3 regions of the Actinoallomurus sp. NPDC052308 genome follow, and region 1 is predicted to be linked to each of the others. Evidence: riboswitches for the same ligand, from Rfam matches in the RefSeq annotation. Region 1 holds a riboswitch; each other region holds the start of a gene.
What was found. Region 1 has a riboswitch for cyclic di-AMP ahead of AB0L00_RS34255 (C40 family peptidase). Riboswitches for the same ligand answer to the same signal wherever they lie in the genome.
Positions count from the first base shown of each region.

Region 1 (7,274 bases):
GACGTTGACGCCACTGTTCCCCCGGAGAGGACGTCGGCCACGATGACCGGTATGTCCAGTGTTCTCAGCACCGCGCCGGCTCCTCCCGAGGAGGCCGCCCGCCACTTCGCCGCCCGCCTGTCCTTCGAGACCGACGTGTCCGACGTCCACGCCGACCTGGAGGCGGGCGTGCCCGGCCTGGTCGTCGTCGACTCTCGCGGCGTCGAGGCATGGGAGCAGGGCCACCTCCCCGGCGCCCTGCACCTGCCGACCGCGCTGATCGGGGAACGTGCCCCCGCCCTCGTCCCTCCGGGCACGACGGTCGTCACCTACTGCTGGGGTCCGGGGTGCAACGGCGCGATCCGCGCCGCGCTGGCCTTCGCCCGGCTGGGCTACCGGGTGAAGGAGATGATCGGCGGCTACGAGTACTGGGCGCGCGAGGGGTTCGTGGTCGAGACCGCGACCGGGCGCGCCGGCAGGCCGGTCGATCCCCTCACCGCACCCGTGGCGGGCGCGTTCTGCGGCTGCTGACCCCGGCCGGACCGGGGGCGACCCTGCGGCCGGCCTCAGGGGCGCAGGAGGGCGGCGAAGCGGGCGGCCTGGACCTCCCAGCGCCACTCGCGCTCGACCCACGAACGCCCCTGCTTGCCCATCGCCTGCGCCGCGGACGGGTCGCGCAGCAGGCCGGTGACGGCGTCGGCCACCGCGCCCACCGAGTGGCCGTCGACCACGACGCCGGTCTCACCGTCGAGAACGGCGTCGGGGGCGCCGCCGGAGTCGCCCGCCACCACCGGCAGAGCGGTGGCGGACGCCTCGAGGTAGACGATCCCCAGGCCCTCGACGTCGAGCCCGCGATGGCGGGTCCGGCAGGGCATGGCGAACACGTCACCGGCGTCGTAGTGCGCGGGAAGCTCCTCCCAAGGGACCGTGCCGGTCAGGCGCACGGCGTCCGCCACGCCCAGCTCGGCGCGGAGCCGGTCGAGGGTGGTGCGGTAGGGGCCGCCGCCGACGATCAGGAGGGCGGCGTCCGGGACGGCCCGCAGCACCTGCGGCCAGGCGCGGATCAGCACGTCCTGCCCCTTGCGCGGGACCAGCCGGGAGACGCAGACCACGACCGGGCGGTCCGCCAGGCCGTACCGGGCCCGGATCTCCTCTCCCCCGGCGCCGGGGCGGAACACCGTCTCGTCGACACCGGGGGCCAGCCGCCGCATCCGCGCCGCCGCCGCGGGCGACAGCGCGCGGGCCATCCGGCTGCGGGTGTACTCGCCCAGGTAGGTGAGCACGTCGACCTGGTCCCCGATCCGGCGCAGCAACCGGCGCGACCCGGGCAGCGCCGCCCACCCCGCCTCGTGACCGTGCGTGATCCCGACGAACCGCTCGACGCCGGACCGCCGCAGGCGCGGGGCCAGCAGCCCGAGGGGCGCCGCCGCGCCGAAGACCACCGAGTCACAGCCCTCCGCGCGGACGATCTCGGCGGCGCGCCGCAGCACGGACGGGACCGGGAGCATCAGCGGCCGGGGGTGCCGGACCACCGGGAACGGCTGTGCGGCGTCGAACTCCGGCGCGCCCTCCCACGCGGGGGCGTACACGATGAGGGATCCCGGCGGCCGGCGGACCGCCAGGTTGTGCACGAACGCCTGGATCCCGCCCGGCCTGGGCGGGAAGTCGTTGGTCAGGACGAGCGTCTTCCCCATCGTTGTCAGCATCGCATGTGTTCTGTGATCACCTTTACGCGGCCCCGTGACCAGAGCGAAACAGGGAGTTAATGTGGTTACGCGCGTCCTGGCCGCCCGGTCCCCGCCCGGCCTGCGAAGTGTGCATGGCGGACCCGACGAGGCACGGCGGTGAGCTTCACGACGAGGAGGAGCCACCCATGACCGAGACCCCCCGACCCCCGACCCCCCTCTCCACGATCGCCGATCCCGCCCCGCTCGGGCTGGCGGCGTTCGCGCTGACCACCTTCCTTCTCTCGGCGAAGAACGCCGGGTGGACCGACGGCACGGACGCCTGGCTCGGCTACGCGTTCGCGTACGGCGGCCTGATCCAGCTGCTGGCCGGCATGTGGGAGTTCCGCAACCGGAACGTCTTCGGCGCGACCGCGTTCGCCTCCTACGGCGGGTTCTGGATCGGCCTCGGGCTGTACGTCCGCTGGGTCGCGCCCACGGCCGCGGCGACGGCGGCGGCCACGAAGGCGAACCCGGAGCACCTCATCCAGAACGACCTCGGCTGGATCCTGCTGGCGTTCGCGATCTTCAACACGTACATGCTCCTGTGGAGCACCCAGGTGACCGCGGCGGTCTTCGGGGTGTTCCTGACCCTGGAGCTCACCGAGGTCATCCTGTTCATCGGCAACCTGTCGCACAGCAGCGGCGTGATCAAGTTCGGCGGCTGGGTGGGCGTCCTCACCGCCCTGGTCGCCTGGTACGCCTCCGCGGCCGGCGTGGTCAACGGGATGGGCGGCCGGTACGCGCTGCCGGTCGGCGGGCCGCTCGGCGGGCCTCGCGCCGTGGAGACGGCCCCGGTCACGCAGTAACCGCCGCGCTCACCATCCGTACGCCCCCGACCACGGCCGGCCGTGGTCGGGGGCGTACGCGGTGAGAGGCGCGGGCCCGGTCAGGGACGGACGCTCGGCGGGGGCACCGCGACGTGGTGCAGGCGGGCCCACGCGCGGCCCATCGCGATGCGCTCCGGTCCGGAGGGGTGGGTGTTCCAGAGCGCGTAGGCGAACGGGCTCGGGGACAGGTCGTCGAGGTTGCGGAGGCTGAGCGACCGCTGCATCGCCGCGAACGTCGCCGGATCCCGCGTCAGCTCGAGGGAGTGCACGTCGGCCCGTGCCTCGATGTGGCGGCTGACGAGGTTCTGCGCGGGCGCCGCCGCCTGGGCGAGAACGGTGACCGCGGCCAGCAGCAGCGCGGTCGACCGCGGGTCGGCCGCCGACCGTACGCCGGCCCGGCGCAGCAGGCGCGGCGAGGTCATCACCAGGTAGAGGACGCAGGCGCCGGTCGCGACCCCGAGGCCGCCGACGAGGGTGCCGGTCAGCACGTCGTTCCGCTTGGCGTGGCCGAGCTCGTGTGCGACGACGAGCTCGACCTCCTTCGGCGACTGGGACGCCAGGAGCGTGTCGTAGACGACGATGCGCCGGGTCGAGCCGAACCCCGAGACGTAGGCGTTCAGCTCCGTCGTGCGCTTCGACGCGTCGGCGACGAGCACGTCGCTCACCGGTACGCCGTCCGCGCGCGCCATCCGGAGCAGGTCCGTGCGCAACGGCCCGGCGGGCATCGAGGTGAAGTCGTTGAACAGCGGCTCGACCACCACCGGGTAGGCGTACGAGACGGCGGTGACGAGCAGGAAGCCGCCGATGGCCGCGCCCGCCCACCAGTGCCGCGGGAAGCGGCGGATGAGCAGGTGCAGGCCGAGCAGCGCGACGATCCAGATGACGAGGCTCACCCCGAACCCGGTGAGCCGGTCGCCGAACCACGATCCCCAGCCCTGGGTCGACAGGCCGTACCGTCGCAGCACCGACTCCGACCACGCGCCGAACGGCAGCGCGACCAGCTGGGTCAGCGCGGACAGCACCAGCGCGACGGCGATCAGCCGCAGGCCCCACCGCCACGGCGCGGGCCTGGCGTCCGACGGGGACGGCCGCCTGACGACCCTGCCGAGCAGCCGGGCGCCCCAGGGCGTCAGGCCGAGGACGAGGACCACCACCAGGCCGGCGGCGAGCCCGGCGTACGCCGGACCGTCCATGGCCGCGCTGAACCTCTCGTTGCGCGCGATCTGCTCCCGCGTGAAGTCGAGCGCGGGGTCCGCGGCGGCCCGCCCGCCGGACAGCGGATGCCAGGGGGTCACCACCGCCACGACGACGACCAGCAGCGCGCCCAACGCCGCGGCGGCGACGGCCGCGGCGCGCCGGGGCGCCCCGCGCGGTTCCGCTCGGGGAGCGGACCCGAGATCGGCCTCGGTGCGCACGGGCGACCCGGCGCCCTCCTGCTCGCCGGCCTCCGTCAAGTGAGCTCCTTCCGCAGGTAGGCCCGCCACTGCGCGGCGAACCGGCTCGCGTCGACGCCGAGCACGTCACGCAGGGCGCGGTCCTCGATGCGCGGGTCGCCGGCGTCGCCGGGTACGGCCGCGGCGGTCCGGTACACCCGGACCAGCCTGCCCTCACCGTAGCGCTCCGCGATCATCCGGCAGGCCAGCCACGCCTCCTCGTACGCGGCGGACAGGCGTTCGCCCGACCCGGTGAAGGCGCTCCGACCCGGCGGCGCCGCCGGCAGGCCGTCGGAGGAGATCAGACCGGCCAGCTCGCGCGCCGCCGCCCGCGTCGAGACACCGGCGTCCTTGTAGCCGACGTAGTCGGCCAGCCCTTCGACCAGCCACATGGGCGTGTGGCCGTCGCGGGCGCCGCCCATCGCGACGTGGACGAGTTCGTGGGTGAGGACGACGTGCCGGCCGAGGCCGTTCAGCCGGCCGAAGGCGGTGGGGGTGATGACCACGCGGTCCACGCCGCCGTCGGCCTCGCCCGCGCCGCCGCTGACGGTCGCGAGCGCGGCGATGTCGCCGAGGTTCCGGACGTCCCCGACGAGCTCCTCGGCCTGCTGCTCCGTCGCGGGCGCGAGCGCCACGACGCGCCGTGCCCAGCGGTCGCCCACGACCTTCGAGACCAGGCCGACCCCGGTGTCCAGCCGCCGGGCGATGTCGCGGAGTTCGGCGGTCCGCGTCTCGCCCTCGGTGACTCCGGTGCCGTCCCCGACCCCCGTGCCGCCCTCGCCGAGGACCAGGCTGCGCTTGCCGCGGATGACGGTCAGGTCCGGTCCGTCCCAGATCTGCGGATCGTCGCGCAGGCCGTGCGTGGAGCCGTCGCCGGACACGACCCAGCCGGTGCCCTGGTGCCGCTGGAAGGTGAGGTACTGGGTGTAGGCGGCGTCCTTCGTGTCGAAGGCGCGCAGCCGGTAGGTGAGCGTCAGCCGCGCCGTCCAGCCGTCGTCGGCGGCCGCCGCGGCACGGGTGTCCGCGAGCGACTCGCGCCACGCCGCCAGGGGGACCTTCGCCAGGTTGTCGAACAGCGTCTCCTGCCCGGCGCGGAACGCCTGCGCCGACGGGTCGACGGTGGCGAGGAAGGCCGTGCGGTCATGAGTGAGGACGGCGCGGGACCGGCGTTGCAGCAGCGCCGTCACCGTCGCAGGGCTCGGCGCGGGCACCGTGGCCGCGCTCCGCAACGAGGCGGCCGCGTGCCCCGTCTCACGGTGCAGGGCCGCGTAGCCGACCGCGGTGACCAGTTGCAGCGCGATCGCCACCCCGGTCAGCGCGGCGACCCGTCCCTGCCAGGTGCCCGCCGATGACATGCGCGTGATGGTAGCGGGCGAAACTGAGAACGCCGGGGCCGTCCGTGCGGACGACCCCGGCGGTGATCAGCGGACTCGGCACCGTGGCGTGCCGGTCCGGCGGACGGCCCGGCTCAGTACGGGCGGGCCGCGCCGTAGAACGCGTGCTTGTAGTAACTGTTGTTGTCGATCCGGACCTGCTTGATCCGCGTGCCGGTGTGCGACGCGTGGATCATGTAGATCTTGTGGCCGACGACCTTGGAGATGATCCCGGTGTGCTGGTTGCCGTTGAAGTACACCAGGTCACCGGCCGCGAGGTTCTTCCAGCGAATGTGCCGCTTGAGGTGACGGTGCTGCTGGCCCGCGGTGCGCGGCAGCCGGACGCCGGCCTTGCGGTAGGAGTACTGCACCAGACCGGAGCAGTCGAACGTCGTGGGCCCGGCGCCCCCATAGCGGTACCACTTGCCGATCTGCTTGCGGGCGATCGCGACCGCCTTCAGACCGACCTTGTGCCGCTGGCTCCAGGACTTGTGCTTCGTCGTCGCCTTGGCAACGGTGACGGCCGTCTGGGGGGCCGCGGCGTGCGCGGCGGTGGCCGTCAGGGCGACGGGTGCGAGGACCGCGCCCGCGGCGACCATGCCTCCGGCGAGGCGGAGGCGCAGGGACGAAGCGGTCGAGGGGTTGCGAGACAGAGGTCTCTCCTTCCACTACGCCTACCGGGTTAGCTGTCGGGTTCGGGCTGGAAGCCGCCCTACGGCATGCCTGCGGGAGAACAGGCGCCCCGATTCACCCCCGTGAAATCCGCGCCTTTCGGCGCGATCGGTTCCCCGGCTCCGTGTGCCCACGGATTAGGCGTCCACGGTCACCCGCGGCCCGGTCGGGCCACTTCGGTGATGACCGTTTCTCTGCATCTCTGACAGACCGAAAGCGGCACGTTCGCACGGCGCGTGTCGAACCGCGCCCCGCTGACCGAGGCCCCCTCCGGCCGAGCGGCACATGGCGTGCGCCGCGATCCGCACCGTCGGTGCGGAAGATTCGAAAGGTGTCGACGCCGGCAGGCCGACCGGATCCGGTCCGCGCCTCGGTGCGCCGGCCGGGAGTCCGTCCCCCCGGCCTGTCGGCGTCCGTTGTTCAGTTGTCGGTCGGTCTCAGATGAGCCGGCCGCCGCCCATGAAGGTCGAGGTGTACCAGGCGTCGCTGAGGTTGGAGATCTTCACGACGTCGCCGGTGTGCGGGGCGTGCAGGAACTTGCCGTTGCCCAGGTAGAACCCGACGTGCCCGAGGTCATGGAAGAAGACGAGGTCACCGGGCTGCAGGTCGGCCTTGGAGACCCGGCGGCTGGCGTCCCACTGGTCCGGCACCCAGTGGTTGAGCTTGATGCCGACCTTGCGGTAGGCGACCATCGTGATCCCGGAGCAGTCCCAGGTGCTCGGGCCCGAGCCGCCGAAGACGTACGGCTTGCCGAGCTGGGCGCAGGCGAACTGCAGCACGATCTCCGCCTTGCCCGAGGCGAGGACCGAGCAGTTCTCCTTGGAACTGCCCGGATCGATGCCGGCGCCGAGCTTGCGGACCAGCTTGAGCTGCCGCTGGATGGCCGCGTTGGCCTGCTTGCGCTGCGCCTCGAGCTGGTTCTTCTTGGCCGTGAGCTGCTGGGCGGCCTGGACGCGCAGCGCCTGCTCACGCTCCAGCCGCTGCGCGGAGGCGAGGTACTGCTGGAACTCCGCCGACCGGTTGTGCGCGATCTGGTTGAACGCCGACATCTGCGAGAGCACGGCGTCCGGGTCCTTGGAGCTCACCAGCTCGGGGATCGAGCCGTTGTCCCCGGTCTTGTAGGCGTCGACGGCGAGCTGCGCGACCCGCAGCCGCAGCTGCTGGAAGGTCTTGCGCTCGGCCTGCACCGACTTGCTCAGCGCGTTGACCCGGCTCTGGGCCGCCTTCCAGTCCGCCTTGGTCTGGTTGTACTGGTTGCTCAGT
Region 1 covers NZ_JBFAUM010000021.1:86,044-93,317, forward strand. The annotation lists gene AB0L00_RS34230 (rhodanese-like domain-containing protein) at 43-510, shown strand; gene AB0L00_RS34235 (glycosyltransferase family 4 protein) at 546-1,673, opposite strand; gene AB0L00_RS34240 (acetate uptake transporter) at 1,853-2,512, shown strand; gene AB0L00_RS34245 (M48 family metallopeptidase) at 2,593-3,987, opposite strand; gene AB0L00_RS34250 (hypothetical protein) at 3,984-5,321, opposite strand; gene AB0L00_RS34255 (C40 family peptidase) at 5,435-5,938, opposite strand; cyclic di-AMP (ydaO/yuaA leader) riboswitch at 5,996-6,165, opposite strand; gene AB0L00_RS34260 (NlpC/P60 family protein) at 6,449-7,274, opposite strand, start outside.

Region 2 (7,274 bases), on a different contig from region 1:
CCAGGGCGAGGCGCTCCACGATCCGCCGGGCGCGCAACTCGATCGTCGCGACGTCGGCGAGGGAGTCCTTGACCTCCCGTACGGCGGCGTCCAGCCGGGCGTCCGCGCCCGAGGCCAGGCCGACCTCGTCGAAGAACGTCTCGACGGTCTCCGGCTCCTTGACCATGGCGCGGAGCACGTCGAGTGCCGAGACGTTCCCCGAGCCCTCCCAGATCCCGTTGAGCGGCGACTCGCGGAACAGCCGCGGCATGCCGGAGTCCTCGACGTAGCCGTTGCCGCCGAGGCACTCCAGGGCCTCCGCGGCGTGGGCGGGCCAGCGCTTGCAGACCCAGTACTTGCTCACGGCGAGCCCGAGCCGCTTGAACGCGGTCTCACCCCGGTCGGTCGCCCCCGCCAGGCGGAGCATCAGCACGGTCGCCGCCTCCGACTCGACGGCCAGGTCCGCCAGGACGTTGCGCATCAGCGGCTGGTCGACGAGGTACCGGCCGAAGGCCTGCCGGTGCGCGGCGTGGCGGGCGGCCTGGATGAGGCCCTCGCGCATCCCGGCGGCCGCGCCGACGACGCAGTCGAGCCGGGTCATGTTGACCATCTCGATGATGGTGCGGACGCCCCGCCCCTCGTCGCCGACGCGCCAGGCGACCGCCTCCTCGTACTCGACCTCGGCGGACGCGTTCGAACGGTTGCCCAGCTTGTCCTTGAGCCGCTGCAGGCGGATGGCGTTGCGGGTGCCGTCGGGCAGCACGCGGGGCAGCAGGAAACAGGTGAGGCCCTCCGGCGCCTGCGCGAGGACGAGGAACACGTCGCACATCGGCGCGCTCGTGAACCACTTGTGGCCGGTCAGCAGGTACGTGCCGTCGGGTTGCGGCACCGCCCGCGTCGTGTTCGCCCGGACGTCGGACCCGCCCTGCTTCTCCGTCATCGACATGCCGGCGAGAATGCCGCGCTTGTCCGCCGGGGTCCGTAGCCCGAAGTCGTACGTGTCGGACGTCAGCAGCGGTTCGTACTGCCGGGCCAGCTCGGGCGCGTGGCGCAGCGCCGGTACGGCGGCGTAGGTCATCGAGATCGGGCAGCCGTGCCCGGCGTCGACCCGCCAGACGTAGAACTTGGCCGCGCGGGCGACGTGCGCCCCGGAGCGTTCCGTCCAGGCGCGGGCGTGCAGCCCGTGGCCGACGGCGACCCGCATCAGCTCATGCCAGGCCGGGTGGAACTCCACCTCGTCGACGCGCCGGCCGTACCGGTCGTGGGTCCGCAGCACCGGCGGGTGCTCGTTGGCGAGCCGGCCCCATTCCCGGGCCTGCTCGGTGCCGGCCAGCCGGCCCAGCTCGTGGACGGCCTCGGCCGCCCAGCCACCGCCCTCCCGGAAGATCCCGTCGAGAAGAGCCGGATCGTCGGCCACGTCATGGCCGATGAGCGGCGGGACCTGGTTGAAGACCTCATGTGTTGGCACTGACCGCTCCGATGCTGCGCTGGGCGAAGGAGGTGAGATTGAAGATCAGGTCGGTCCGGACCCGGTCGCGCGCCGCCGCGTCCGTACGGGTCGGCGAGGCCGGGCCGGCGGGCGGATACGGGTCGGCGGGCCGTGTCGCGCCGACCGCGAGCGGGCCGACGAGGGCCTCGCCGATGGCGCCGACGAGCGCGGCGGCGCTGACCTCGACGTCCTGGTCGGGGAGTTCACCGGTGGCGATGCCGCGGCCGATGAGCCCGGCGAGGACGGCGGCGTACGCCCGGCGGAAGACCAGCCGCTCGGCGTCGACGGCGGGGTCCACCGGCTCGGCGAGGAGCGCGTACGCCATGCGGGGGGCGCGCAGGGCCCGGCCCGCGAAGGTCTCGATCACCGCCGCGACGCTCTCGGCCGCCGGCCGCGCCGGCGACGCGGCGCGCGCGAACGCGTCCACCTCGCGTTGTGAGGCCACCCGGAACACCTCGGCGACCAGCTCGGACTTCGACGGGAAGTGGCGGTAGACGCTGCCGGTCGCCACCCCCGCCCGCCGGGCGACGGCGGCGATCGAACATCCGGCGTAGCCCCGCTCGGCCACGACGGCCAGCGCGGCGGCGCGGATGCGCTCCCGCGACGCGCTGAGCCGGGCCTCGACGCGGGGCGTACGGCGGTACGGCACACAAGGATTGAACCTCAGTTCACTCCTTCCCGGCAAGCCTCGTCACCGGAGACAGAACAACGGCGCGGGATCCCGAGAGGGGATCCCGCGCCGTCCGGCCGGCAGGCGAGGGGGAGCGGGTTACGCCTTGCCGGTGGCTGTGTCGTAGCCGGTGCCGGAGTGGCGGTAGACGCCACCCTTGCCCAGCTCCAGCACCTGGAACTTGATGGTGATCGAGTTCGAGGCGGTGCCGGTGAGGTGCTGCATCATCTTCTCCGACAGGTCGATGAGCGCCGGCGGGTTGTGCTGGGCGACCGCCCACTCCGCAGGGCCGAAGTCATCGACGACTCCGATCTCGCTCTTGCCGTTGTAGGTGATCTTCACCTTCGTGCCGAGCGGCCAGTACGGGCTGGCGATCGTGTGGTACGACATCGGTTTGCCCGACGCCGTCGAGGGGTCCCAGAAGGACGTGGCGGTGGAGACGCCACCCGGCAGGGCCGCCGCCTTGGCGTCTTTCTTGGCGTTCTTGGGGTCCTTGTCCTTCTTGACCGCCACGAGCATCCGGTCCTGGGCGGCGCTGTCGACGCGCTTCTCGGCCTGGGCGGGGGCGTTCTGCGCCTGCGGCGCCGACGCCGCCTCCGAGGTACCGCCGTAGGCGAGGGCGGTGGTCACGCCGCCGCCGGCGAGAGCGACACCGGCGGCGATACCGGCGATGGCCTTGGTCGAGAACCTGATCATCGCTTTCCTTTCGGGGGGCATGGGGGCATAGGGGGATGAGGGCATGGAGGTACCGGGGGAGGGTGAGGAGAGATCCGGGGAGCGACCCGGGAAGGGGGCGGCACGTGCCGCGTCGCCGACGGCGGCACGGCACGCGCCGACGGGTGAATTACTGGGGGTACTCCGGGTAGCCGTAACCCACGACGGTGGAGGTGTTACGCGTCCGGACCTTCACGGCGTCGTCCGTGTTGCCCTCGACGGTCTGGATCGTTCCGTCGCCGTTGTCCTTGATGACCAGGCCCACGTGATCGATGTTGTCGACGCCGCTGCCGTTCCAGGAGAAGAAGACGACCGCGCCGGGCTTGGGAGTGGTGCCCCAGCGGCCCTGCGAGATGAACCACTTGGCGTGGGAGGGGGTGAACGCGTCGCCGCCCATGCCCTTGACGCCGAGCTGGTCGCCGACCCAGGTGACGAACATGTCGCACCAGGAGGCGTTGGCGTAGTCGTTGACCGACCCGCCGTCGCGCGCGGCGCCGGCCTTGGCGTACGGGGTGGTCATGAACCACTGGTTGAACTTGCTGCCGCCGGTCGCGTCCTCGGTCGTGCCGACCTGGGAGGTGGCGAGCTTCACGACGTCCGCCGCGGTGGGCAGCTTCTTCGCCTTCTGCTCGGCGACGGTGTGCACCTTGATGTGCGGGTTGTCGTTCACCGGGCGGGCGTGCTTCGCCTTACCCGTACCAGGTGCGGGTACCTGACCAGCCTGGTGGGCGGCGGAGCGGGACGCGGTGGGGGTCTGCGCGGAGACGGCGGGCGCGGCGGTGGCGACGGCCATCGCCGCCGCGCCGGCGGTCACGGCACCGGCGACGAGGCCGGTGAGGCACTTCTTCGGTGCAAAGCGGGGTTTGGCGTGTCGAGGGGACACGGGGGGTACTCCTTCGGCTTCCATGCCGCTTACCGGGTTAGCTGACGGGTTCGGGCGTGGAAGCTGCCCTACGGCACGAGAGACGTGCCGATTCACCCCGGGACTTCTTGTGGGTCCCCGGTTCCGCGATGTGCGGATTCAGCGGGTCGCCCGCTTACGCGGACGGCACGAACAAAGAGACAGGGTCTGGCCGTACGGTCCCAGGGGAGGGACGAACGACCGGATATTCAGGTCAGGGAGGACTCGCGGACGAGGTTCTTAAGCTCCTTACTTCCAGCCGCCTACCGGGTTAGCTGACGGGTTCGGGCGTGGAAGTCGCCCTACGGCACGACAGGTGTACCGATTCACCCCGGGACTTCTTGTGGGTCCCCGGCTCCGTGATCTTCACGGACTCGACGTTGCCGCTCCCGCTCCATATGGATCAAAGGGTTCTCCACGGGAGTGGCGTGATATTGGATATGAACCGTCCGGTCTTCACGGAGGCCCTCACACGCTTCTTCGCGCCGCGCCGTTCGCGCTGGTGGGCCGGCCGTCACCGGCGGGCGTCCGGGAGGCGCATGGGGGGCGTCCGCCGGACTTAGGCGAACATAGCAGACAAATACCGACGGGCCAAATACCCCAGGTTTGCGACATGGCTCACATGATCCATTGGAATAAGTGATCGTTATTGCGCCATGGCCTGCCGTGATCAATTTCCGGATAAGGAAAAAGAATCACGAACCCTGGAAATGATCATAATTGCGGACGGGCCGAAAAGCCTTACGGCATAGGGCGTCGCGGCCAGTCGAAGAAGATCGCTCAGCCCGGCGTCCCGGGCGGCGGGAGGAGACGCCGGGCCCGGTGTTCCGGCGGCCGCGGAGAGGCCCGGCGCGGGGTCCGGGCGGCCGGAGGAGAGGCCCGGTGCGGGGGTCCGGCCGGCCGGAGGAAGGTCGCTCAGCCCGCGGCCGCGACGAGGTCGGCCCGGACGAGGGCCTCGCGATAGCGCTGCACGGCGATCTCCGCCAGCTCCGGAGCGGCGCCCAGAGCCGGTGAGACGGCCACGGCGCCCGCCGCCAGGGACTCGTCCCGCACCTTGTCCGCGAAGAAGCCCGGGGCCAGGAAGTACGACGCCACCACCACACGCCGCGCCCCCGCGGCGTACAGCGCGCGTACGGCCTCGGGGGGCGTGGGACGGGCCGCGGAGGCGTACGCGGGGACGACGGCGCGCCAGCCGCCCCAGTCGCGCGCCATCCGGCCGATCGTCGCGTTCGCGGCCGGATCGCTGGAGCCGGCCGCGGCGAGCACCACGGCCGTCTCCGGGTCCGGCCGGACGCCCACCTCGGCGAGCCGCCGTTCCAGGGCGCCCGTCATCAGCGGGTGGGGGCCGAGCGTGGCGCCGTAGTGCAGCGCCAGCTGCGGGTGGGCCGCCCGAGCCTCCCGCAGCGCGCCGGGGATGTCGGTCTTGCTGTGATAGGCGGCCGTGAGCAGGAGGGGGAGCACGACGGCCTCGTCGGCCCCCTCTCCGACGAGACCACCGAGCGCCTGCCCCGGTGCGGGGGGAGCGTGGTCGAGATACGAGGTCACGACCCGCACCCCCGAGGAACGACGTACAAGATCAAGAAGTTCCTCGACCGTCGCCGCCGCACGTGGATCACGGCTCCCGTGGGCCACCGCCACCAGGGGGACCGCCGCCCGGCTGCTCCCGGCTCTCACAGGTTGATGCCGCATTCGGTCTTTCCGGTGCCGGCCCAGCGTCCGCTGCGCGGGTCCTCGCCCGGCGCGACCTGCTTGGTGCAGGGCTCGCAGCCGATGGAGGGGTACCCGTCGTACTGCAGCGGGTTCACCAGGATGCCGTGCTTCTCGATGTAGCCGTGCAGGTCGGCCTGGCTCCAGCGGGCGAGGGGGTTGACCTTGACCTTGCCGCGCGCGGCGTTCCACTCGACCACGCGCGCGCCGCGCCGGTGCGAGGTCTCCTCGCGCCGGATCCCCGTGATCCACGCGAGGTACGGCTCGAGGGCACGGTTCAGGGGCTCGACCTTGCGCAGGTGGCAGCACAGGTCCGGGTTCCGGCCGTACAGCCGGGGCCCGAGATCGCGCTCCTGCTCGGCGACGGTACGCGAGGGGGTGACGTTCACGACGTTCACCGGGTAGACGGCCTCGACCGCGTCGCGGGTGCCGACCGTCTCGGCGAAGTGGTACCCCGTGTCGACGAACAGCACGTCGATGCCGGGGCGGACCTTGGAGGCGATGTCCACCAGCACGGCGTCCTTCATGGACGACGTCACGCAGATCCGGTCGCCGAACGTCGCGATCGACCAGCGGATGATCTCTTCGGCGGAGGCGTCCTCCAGGGCGTCCGCAGCCGACTCGACGATGTCGGTGAGGTCGAGCGCCGCGGTGGGGCGTTCGAACAGGAGCGTCATGCCGAGCCCTCCCCTCGGGGAGCACCCGACGAGCTGAGCGCGCCGAGCCCGATGAAGCGGAGCCGGAAGGCCCGCGTGCAGGCACGGCAGTGCCAGCCGCCGTCGCTCTCGTACGGCTCCAGGTCCTCGTCTCCGCAGTAGGGGCAGTAGAAGGGGACGGCTCGTTCGGTCACTTCAGGTCACCTTCTTCCGCACGCTGCACCCACGCGGCGAAGGACTCGCCGTCGGCCTTGTTCTCCTGGAACCTGCGCAGCACCCTCTCCACGTAGTCGGGCAGTTCCTCGGCGGTGGTCTTCAGGCCCCGGATCTTCTTGCCGAACTCCCCCCCGATCGAGCCGCCCAGGTGGACCTGGAAGCCCTCGACCTGGTCACCGTTCGCATCGGTGACCAACTGGCCCTTCAGCCCGATGTCGGCGGTCTGGATGCGGGCGCAGGAGTTCGGGCAGCCGTTGATGTTGATCGTCAGCGGCTCGGCGAAGTCCGGCAGGCGCTGCTCCAGCTCTTCGATCAGGTCCATGCCGCGCTGCTTGGTCTCGACGATGGCGAGCTTGCAGTACTCGATGCCGGTGCAGGCCATCGTCTGGCGGCGGAACGTCGACGGGCGGACCCGCAGGTCGTGGGCCTCCAGCTCGGCGGCCAGCTCCTCGGTCCGCTCCTCCGGAACGTCCAGGATGACCATCTTCTGCTCGGTCGTCGTGCGCACCCGTCCGGAGCCGTACTCCTCGGCCAGGTCCGCGATGACGCGGAGGATGTCGCCGTCGACCCGCCCGACCTTCGGCGCGAAGCCGACGTAGTACCGGCCGTCGCGCTGCCGGTGGATGCCGACGTGGTCCCGGCGCTGGTCCCGCGGTCCGCCGGGCGCGGGACCGTCCGCGAGGGCGTACCCGAGGTACTCCTTCTCCAGGACCTCGCGGAACCGCTCCGGGCCCCAGTCGTTCATGAGGAACTTGAGCCGGGCGCGGTGCCGGAGCCGGCGGTAGCCGTAGTCGCGGAAGATCCCGGTGATGCCCGCCCAGACCTCGTGGACCTGGTCCGGCCGGACGAACGCGCCCAGCCGCTTGGCGAACATCGGGTTCGTGGACAGACCACCGCCCGCCCAGAGGTCGTAGCCGGCCTCGCCCTCGTCATTGACCACGC
Region 2 covers NZ_JBFAUM010000003.1:500,675-507,948, forward strand. The annotation lists gene AB0L00_RS13670 (isovaleryl-CoA dehydrogenase) at 1-1,447, opposite strand, end outside; gene AB0L00_RS13675 (TetR/AcrR family transcriptional regulator) at 1,434-2,117, opposite strand; gene AB0L00_RS13680 (hypothetical protein) at 2,238-2,834, opposite strand; gene AB0L00_RS13685 (CHAP domain-containing protein) at 2,983-3,735, opposite strand; cyclic di-AMP (ydaO/yuaA leader) riboswitch at 3,748-3,889, opposite strand; cyclic di-AMP (ydaO/yuaA leader) riboswitch at 3,997-4,143, opposite strand; gene AB0L00_RS13690 (sirohydrochlorin chelatase) at 4,669-5,442, opposite strand; gene AB0L00_RS13695 (phosphoadenylyl-sulfate reductase) at 5,424-6,137, opposite strand; gene AB0L00_RS13700 (Insertion element protein) at 6,134-6,310, opposite strand; gene AB0L00_RS13705 (nitrite/sulfite reductase) at 6,307-7,274, opposite strand, start outside.
Region 2: linked by a shared signal. The riboswitch ahead of AB0L00_RS13685 (CHAP domain-containing protein) and the one ahead of AB0L00_RS34255 (C40 family peptidase) in region 1 are both predicted to bind cyclic di-AMP.

Region 3 (7,274 bases), on a different contig from region 1:
GGGGTAGAGCTGCCAGGGGAACTGTGAAGCGGTCAGCGTGTAGTGGCGGGTGCCGTCGGCCTCGATCGTGGGTCGCAGGGCGGTTTCGTGCAGTAGGTCGGCCGCGGTCTGCTGCTGGCGCTTGGCGTCGGCGGCGGCGAGTGCCGGCTGGGGAGCCTTCGCCGAGGCTGAGGCACAGGTGCCGCCGATGACGTCGCCGTCGGCTTCGGTGGTGCCACCGGAACAGGCCGCCGCGGTGGTGCTGCCGCCGTTGAGCGCGACCGTGGCGGTGACCTCGGTACCCCAGCCGATGGCGAAGCCGGCGGCGAGGAACGTCATGGCGGCGACCTGGGCCGCCTGCCGGCGCAACCCGCCGAGGAGCTGGCCGATCACGTACAGCAGGGCACCACCGGCGACGGCGAGCACGAAGACATCGACCGCCTGGCTGGTCCAAACCCCACCTAGCAGCACACCGAGAAACGTCGGGCCGCCGCCGAGCAGGCCGTAGAAGCCGAGTTTGCGCCAGGGAACACGGGTGTCATCGGTGACCAGTGGGCCGACGATGCCGAAGCCCTCGGTGGAGTTGTGGAGGGCGAATCCGATGACCAGGCCGGCGGCGAGGGCGGTGCGTCCGGTCGCGGCGCTCTGCCCGATGGCCAGGCCTTCGCTCAGATTGTGCAGGCCGATACCGGAGGCGATCGCCAAGGCGAGCTGCTCTCCCGGGGTCGCCGCCGCCGTGGTAGCCGTCGTGTCGGTCGGCGCTTCGCCGGCCTCGGCGAGCCGAGCGCGGCGCTCCACGCGGCGCTGTGCGTTGCGGGTCAGCAGCCTGCCGAGGCGCTGCTGCAGCCACGCGAGCCCGGCCAAGCCGATCAGGAATCCCACAACGAGCAGGACCGTCAGGCCGAACGCTCGACCGTGGCTGGCATGGCCGCCGACCGCGTCACGCCAGCTGGTGCTCACCTGCCCGGCGGTGTTGCCGACGATCTCCACCATGAGGTAGACGAGGATGCCTGCGGCCAGCATCCCCAGTCCCGTGCGCAGCGTCGCGTTACGCACAGGCCAGCGTCCGGCCAACAGGCCAAGAAAGATGGTGCCGCCCGCTGCCAGGCCCAGCGCCAGCTGCGTCGTCAGATTCACGCCTCACCGGTCCTCAAAGAATTAGGTGAGGCGATCCTAAGCAGGAGCGGCGAATCCATCTGATCCGGGGCGTCGCTCAACGAATGTGACCCTTCTGGAGCGGCAAGGATTCCACCCTGCTGCCCGGAGAGTGGCGAGGCTCAAGGGCATCGGCCCACGACGTTGGCGGCGCTGAGTTACGGCAGGGGTCGAGGTCGGACGCCAAGGGGCCGGTACGGATGCGAGCCGAAGCCGCCGAGCCCGGGAGCATTGGTGCAGCCCGCCTAGCGCGAGCTCTTCGACCCGGGAATGACTGCGCAGACGAAGATGACGACCCCGATGATCGCACCACCCCAGTCGAGTCCGACGATGCCGAACGTCCAGGCGGTCACCAGAGCGGGGAGGAGGCCGAGTCCCTTCCGAAGACGCGTCGGCTTCCGGTGTGCTCCTGCCATATGCAAAACCGGAGGGTGCGAGCCCCTACGGACGGCTGGCACCTTCGTAGTGGGCGACCCAGTAGGGGTTCGACAGGCTGACGATCTTGATGTAGTCGCCGGTCTTCGGGGCGTGGATGAAGTTGCCGCCGCCGACGTAAATGCCTTCGTGACCCATGCCGAGGAAGTACACGAGGTCGCCGGGCTGCAGGTCGGCCCTTGCCACGTGCCGGGTCGCGTTGTACTGGTCGGGGACGACGCGAGGGAGGTTAACGCCGGCGGCGCGCCAGGCCATCATCGTCAACCCGGAGCAGTCATAGCCCTTCGGCCCGGTGCCGCCCCAGATGTAGGGCTTGCCGAGCTGGGCGTAGGCGTACTCCACCGCCTTGCGCGCCGGGCCCGAGGCGGGTCCGTTGTACGTGCCGCCCGGACCGTGTGAACTGGTGGGTTCGCCGGCCTTGCGCAACAGACTCTTCTGCTTGGCGATGGCCTTCTCGACGATGGACCTGCGCTTCTTGAGCTCGGCGGCCTTCTGCGACACGGCCTGATACGCCGATTGCGCCTCGGCGTGTTCGCGCCGCAGGCGCTGGGTGGAGGCCAGGAACGCCGCGAGCTCCTGGCCGCGGTTGTTCGACAGCTGAGTGAACACCGACATCTGGTTCAACGCCGCGTCGGGATTCTTGGATGCGAGCAGGGTAGCGGCGCTCGAGTCCAGGGTTCCGCTCTTGTACGCATCGAAGGCGATCTGCGCGACCCGGGAGTGCAGCCTCTCGTAGACGCGCTGCTCGCCCTTCATCTGGCCATTGAGCGCACTCAGTTTCTTCTTCGCCGCGTCCAGCTCTGTCTTGACCTTGTTGTACTGATCAACGAGCTTGTCGACCCGGCCGTTGAGCTTCTCCAGCTCCTTCTTCGCTGCTGCGGCCGACGGTTTCGGGCTCGCCTCGGCCGGCACCGCCGTGAGAGCCAGGGCGGTCGTCACCGAGAGGGTCGCGCACAGCCGAAGCGATCGACGCCACCGTGGATGCCCTACGGCGTACGCGTTGGTGACCGGGCGGAAGAACGCCACGTGAGAACTCCTCTCCTTGGCCGCCTACCGGGTTAGCTGTCGGGCTCGGGCCGGAGTAGCCCTACGGACGCTGTACGGTCCGGATTCGCCCCGGAAGTCTCGGGTCCCCGGTTCCCTGTCGGGATTCGGCGGTCGGCCGTGCCTCGTGTGAAGCAGGGGGCGGCCGATCTCTGACGGAGTGTAGGAGGTTTGACCGATCTTCTGCTACCTGACGAGGTGATTCGGTAAGCGCTAAGACCGACGTGGCCGCCTAGATGTTGAAGCTCTCGCGTGATGACGACGGCGAACTCCGTGGTTGACGAGGAATTCCTGCCTTCGCTTCGACGCGAACGTCGGCCCGAGCTCCTCGGCGAGCTGCCGTAGTCTCCTAAGATTCGTCGGAGGTAGCGGCTTCCTATGCCGAAGGTGTCACCTTCGCGGACCGTGTCGGTGTCGTCCGTGCGACCGTCGCCGCGAGCGGCGTCGTCTTGGTGTCCCGATCAGCAGAACAGCGGGAGCGAGGCCAGCCAGCCTGCTGAGATCAGGGTCGGGAGCGCTACCGAGCTCATCGCCGTGACCCATGTAAGGCGCCGCAGACGAGCCTCGTCGACGACGAGAGGCGGCGTCTCCAGCCGGGCAAGGCGCCGATCGAGTTCCGACCTGTCGCCGCTGTGGGCGGCCAGCCCACCGAGGGGGCTCGGTGCGATGGTCAGTTTCCGAAGAGCCATTGCGACGGTACGGCGACCGCACTGTCGGGCGGCGACGTCGTCCGCGGTCATCTCCAGCAGGAGAGGAAGGCAACGGCGCGCGTGGCGGAAGGTCGGCAGCCAGAACAGCGCCGCCGCCAGTGCGTCGACAGCCGTGAGGAAGAGGTGATGGCGGTAGCGGAGGTGCGCCCGTTCGTGGGCCAGGACCGCCTCGAGTTGAACGTCGTCCAGTTGGTCGAGAGCACCGCTGCTCACCACGATCGGACGTTTGCGCGATGGCACGCAGTACGCGACCGGCACCGGGTGATCGAGGACGCAGACATCGTCGATGTCACCGGGGAGCCGTACGACGAACTGCAGCGCCTCCTGGTGACGACGGCGCTGGGCGACGGTGCGCCGATACCTGTTGACGGTCACGCAGGTGGCGAGGACGGCGCTGACGAGAAGGGCCACGTTCAAGGCGTACGCCGCGGGTCCACCGGATCCGTCGTGATGGTGCCAGCAATTGGCAGCCCATTCCGCCGCCCTGTGCACCAGGCCATGTTGGCCGGTGGACACGAGCACGACGACACCGACCAGTGCGGCGAGTGCGCCCGCCAGGGCACCCAACCACGCGAGGGCGGCGATACGGGGGATGCGCTGGCACCAGGCGCTCCGGCTCAGCAACGGGCCCGCGCCGAGGGCGAGGGCGACCGTTACCACTCCAAGACCGACGAGCGGGCTCACAGACGTGGTTCCGTCGGCGCCGAACGCTGCGCGAGCTCCACGAGGAGCCGGTGAGCGTCCTGTGGGTCGATGGTCTCCGCGAACCGGGCCAGGACCGGACCGCGGTCGGTGGTGCCGGCCAGCGCCTCGGCCATCACCTGCGCGACGTGATCCTCACGGCTGCGCGTCGGAGCGTACCGCCAGGCGTTACGGTCGGCCGTCCGTACGAGGAACCCCTTCTGGACAAGGCGGTCGGCGACGGTCTGCACCGTCGTGTACGCCGATCGTTTCGCCGATCCGGCGTTCACCTTCTCCATCAGCTCACGGATGAGCAGCGGCTCCCGGGCATCCCACAGCGCCTCCATGATTGCTCGCTCAAGCGGCCCTGCGATCGCCACCTGTCCGTCTCCCTTCCTGAGCCAGCACCATTGTGACCTATCGATCACCGGGGCTTCCTTCACATTAGGACGCCACGTCACCCGGCGAGGTGCTTGCGGGAGAGGTCGTCCGGCCGGTGGTGCCTCTCTGCGCCGAGCGCCGGCGGAGTAGGCACCCAGCGCGAGGCCGAGTCGTGGTGGCCGGTGGTGAAGCGACCCAGGTTGGCCGCGACGCTGTGGGCGCCGAACGCGGTGGTGAAGCCGGCCGCGTACAGCGGCCACAGCTGGGCGCGGCCCGGTGTGCGGCCCTGGTCGGGAGTGGTGGTCGGCACCGGCGTTCTCCCCGAGGTCCGGAGTTTCGGCGGGATGGGCGGGCGCCAGTCAGGCGCCTGCGAGTTCGAGCAGCAGGTGCAGGTCGTGGGCGGCGGCGAACGCGCACAGGGCGCTGGAGCCGACCACGGCGGCGGCTCCGGCCAGCGGCAGCAGTGGCACGCCCAGCGGTGTGGACGAGGCGGTGGGTTCGGCGAGGAGGGCGGCGACGCGGCGCGGAACGGGCCCGGCGGCGGCGAGCGGGCCGCGCCGCCGCCCCAGCAGGCCGAGAACGGCGTCGGGCAGCCGTCGGCGAGCCGGGCGATGGGCGGTCGCCAGGGCCGCCTTGCCGACCGCGCGGGCGACCTGACGGCGGTCGCCGCAGATGGTGGCGGCGCGCTCATCGGCCCAGCGTTCGACGGTGTAGGCGACCGCGGTGGCCACCGGCCGCAGCAGCGGGTTTACCGCGGCGGCCAAGTGGGCGACGGCGACGAAGGCGTAGTGGTGGCAGGCCAGATGGGCGCGTTCGTGCGCGATCATGGCCTCCCGGTCGGTGGGGCCGAGGGCGTCGAGCATGCCGGTGGAGACCACGATGCGTCCGGGCAGGCCGGGCAGCGCGTAGGCGTCGGGGGCGTCGTCGTCGACGACGACCAGTTGGCCGCGTCCGGGCAGGCACGCGGCCTCGAACGCGGCTGCGGCCAGTGCCCGCATCCGCCGCCACAGCATCCGCAGCCCGGCTCCCGCGGCGGCGGCCAGCACGGCGGCGGCCGCGACCGCCTCGACCGTGGAGACGGGGTCGCCTCTGCGCACGGTGGACGCCGACCAGTGACCCACGTACGCCGCCGGCGGCAGGCGCACCACACCGGCTGCGGCCAAGACGCCCAGAGCCGCGCAGCTCAAGCCGGCCAGGGCGAGTGCGGTCGTGGTCAGGAGCCAGGTCGCAAGCCGTGGGTCCAGGCGGTCGGCCAGCGGCCGGGCGGCCGGCGCGGCGGCCACGGGGAACAGCAGCGGCAGGTAGACCAGCAGGTGCATCAGCACGTTGTTCACTCCTGATCCGGCAGGTCGCCGAGGAGCTGCCGCAGCAGGTGCTCGTCTTGGGCGGACAGGTCTTCCACGAAGCGGGTGAGGACCGCCTCCCGGTCGGAGTCGGATTCCAGCACCTGACGCATCCGCCGAGCGGTCAGCCCGTGGGCGTCGGCGACCGGTGCGTACGCGTACGCCCGGCCCTGCTTGCCGCGCCGCAGCAGGCCCTTGTCGAACATCCGGGACAGCACGGTCACCACCGTGCTGTAGGACAGATCCTCACCCAGGCCCTGGAGGACCTCCCCGGGGGTCAGCGGCTGGGGGGAGGACTGCAGAAGGCCGAGGACCTCGGCCTCCAGCGCGCCGCCCGGTCTGCGCTCCCCCGGAGCGTGCGGGGCGTTCACGAGTTGGCCGCCCTCCATTCATCCTCTACAGTCCTGTAGAACTTCTACGAGTGTGTAGAAGTCGGTGCGCCGTCGAGTCTGTCACGCCGGCCGGGCGTGGCACACCCCGGCCGGCGTGCCGCCGGAAACCGGCACCGTCCCTGAGCTTCTACGAGTCTGTGGATTTCGGCTGGGTGGCTCGCCTGGTCCGGTCTGCGGCCTTCCTCAGCTTCTGGAGATCATCCTCGATGACAGTCCACTCCGTGCTCGCCTTCGACGGCTCCGGCATCGATGGCTCGCTGTTCACCGCGATCACCGACATCGCCCGCGACACCCGGTGGCTCAACACGCCGCTGGAGGTGTGGACCAACGCCGGCCTCGGGGTGTTCGCGGTGCTCATGCTGGTCGGCTGGTGGAACGCCCGGCGTCGCGACACCCACGCCATGGCCCTGGCCTTGGCGGCGCCGGTTGCCGTCGCGGTGGCCTTCGCCGTCGCCGAGGTGGCCAAGAAGCTGATCACCGAGGTGCGGCCGTGCTACTCGATGCCGCACGACTACTTCGTCTCCGCCTGCCCCGTCCGCACCGACTACGCCTTTCCGAGCGGCCATGCCACCGTCGCCGCGGCGGCGGTGGCGGCGCTGTGGCTGCTCGACCGCCGCCTGTCCGCCGTCGCCGCCGCGTTCGCCGTCTTCGAGGGCTTCACCCGCGTCTACCTCGGCGACCACTACCCCCACGATGTCATCGGCGCAGCCCTCCTGGCCCTGCCGGTCGCCTACCTCCTCAGCCAGGCCCTGGGCCGCCTCACCGCCCCCCTAGTCGCCCACCTGCGCACCGGGGTCCTGGCACCGGCGCTGACCGCCGCGCCCGCCGGCGCCCACACCACTCCCTGAAACGCGCTGCTGTCCGCGACGCTCATCGGACGGCTTCCCCTGGTCGCCGCCGTCGGCGCCTGGTCCGGCGACCGCCTCCACCATGCCGACCCGGTCTCGCCCGTCGCCGCGAAACTCGCGATGCTCGCCCTGGCGACGCTGGCGTCCGCCGTCGTCTGGATCACCGCACGCCGCGTCGCCGCTCTTCGCCGCGCGCGGCGCGCCTGCGCCCGGCTCGGCCCGGGAACCGGCCGCCTCGTCGTCCTGGACCAGCCCGCGATCGAGGCGTTCGCCGTCCCCGCCGGCCGCAAAGACCACGGCCGCATC
Region 3 covers NZ_JBFAUM010000001.1:967,159-974,432, forward strand. The annotation lists gene AB0L00_RS04880 (multicopper oxidase domain-containing protein) at 1-1,116, opposite strand, end outside; gene AB0L00_RS04885 (NlpC/P60 family protein) at 1,576-2,595, opposite strand; cyclic di-AMP (ydaO/yuaA leader) riboswitch at 2,601-2,736, opposite strand; gene AB0L00_RS04890 (M56 family metallopeptidase) at 3,075-4,007, opposite strand; gene AB0L00_RS04895 (BlaI/MecI/CopY family transcriptional regulator) at 4,004-4,465, opposite strand; gene AB0L00_RS04900 (hypothetical protein) at 4,462-4,695, opposite strand; gene AB0L00_RS04905 (M56 family metallopeptidase) at 4,745-5,719, opposite strand; gene AB0L00_RS04910 (BlaI/MecI/CopY family transcriptional regulator) at 5,716-6,099, opposite strand; gene AB0L00_RS04915 (phosphatase PAP2 family protein) at 6,327-6,968, shown strand; gene AB0L00_RS04920 (M48 family metalloprotease) at 7,089-7,274, shown strand, end outside.
Region 3: linked by a shared signal. The riboswitch ahead of AB0L00_RS04885 (NlpC/P60 family protein) and the one ahead of AB0L00_RS34255 (C40 family peptidase) in region 1 are both predicted to bind cyclic di-AMP.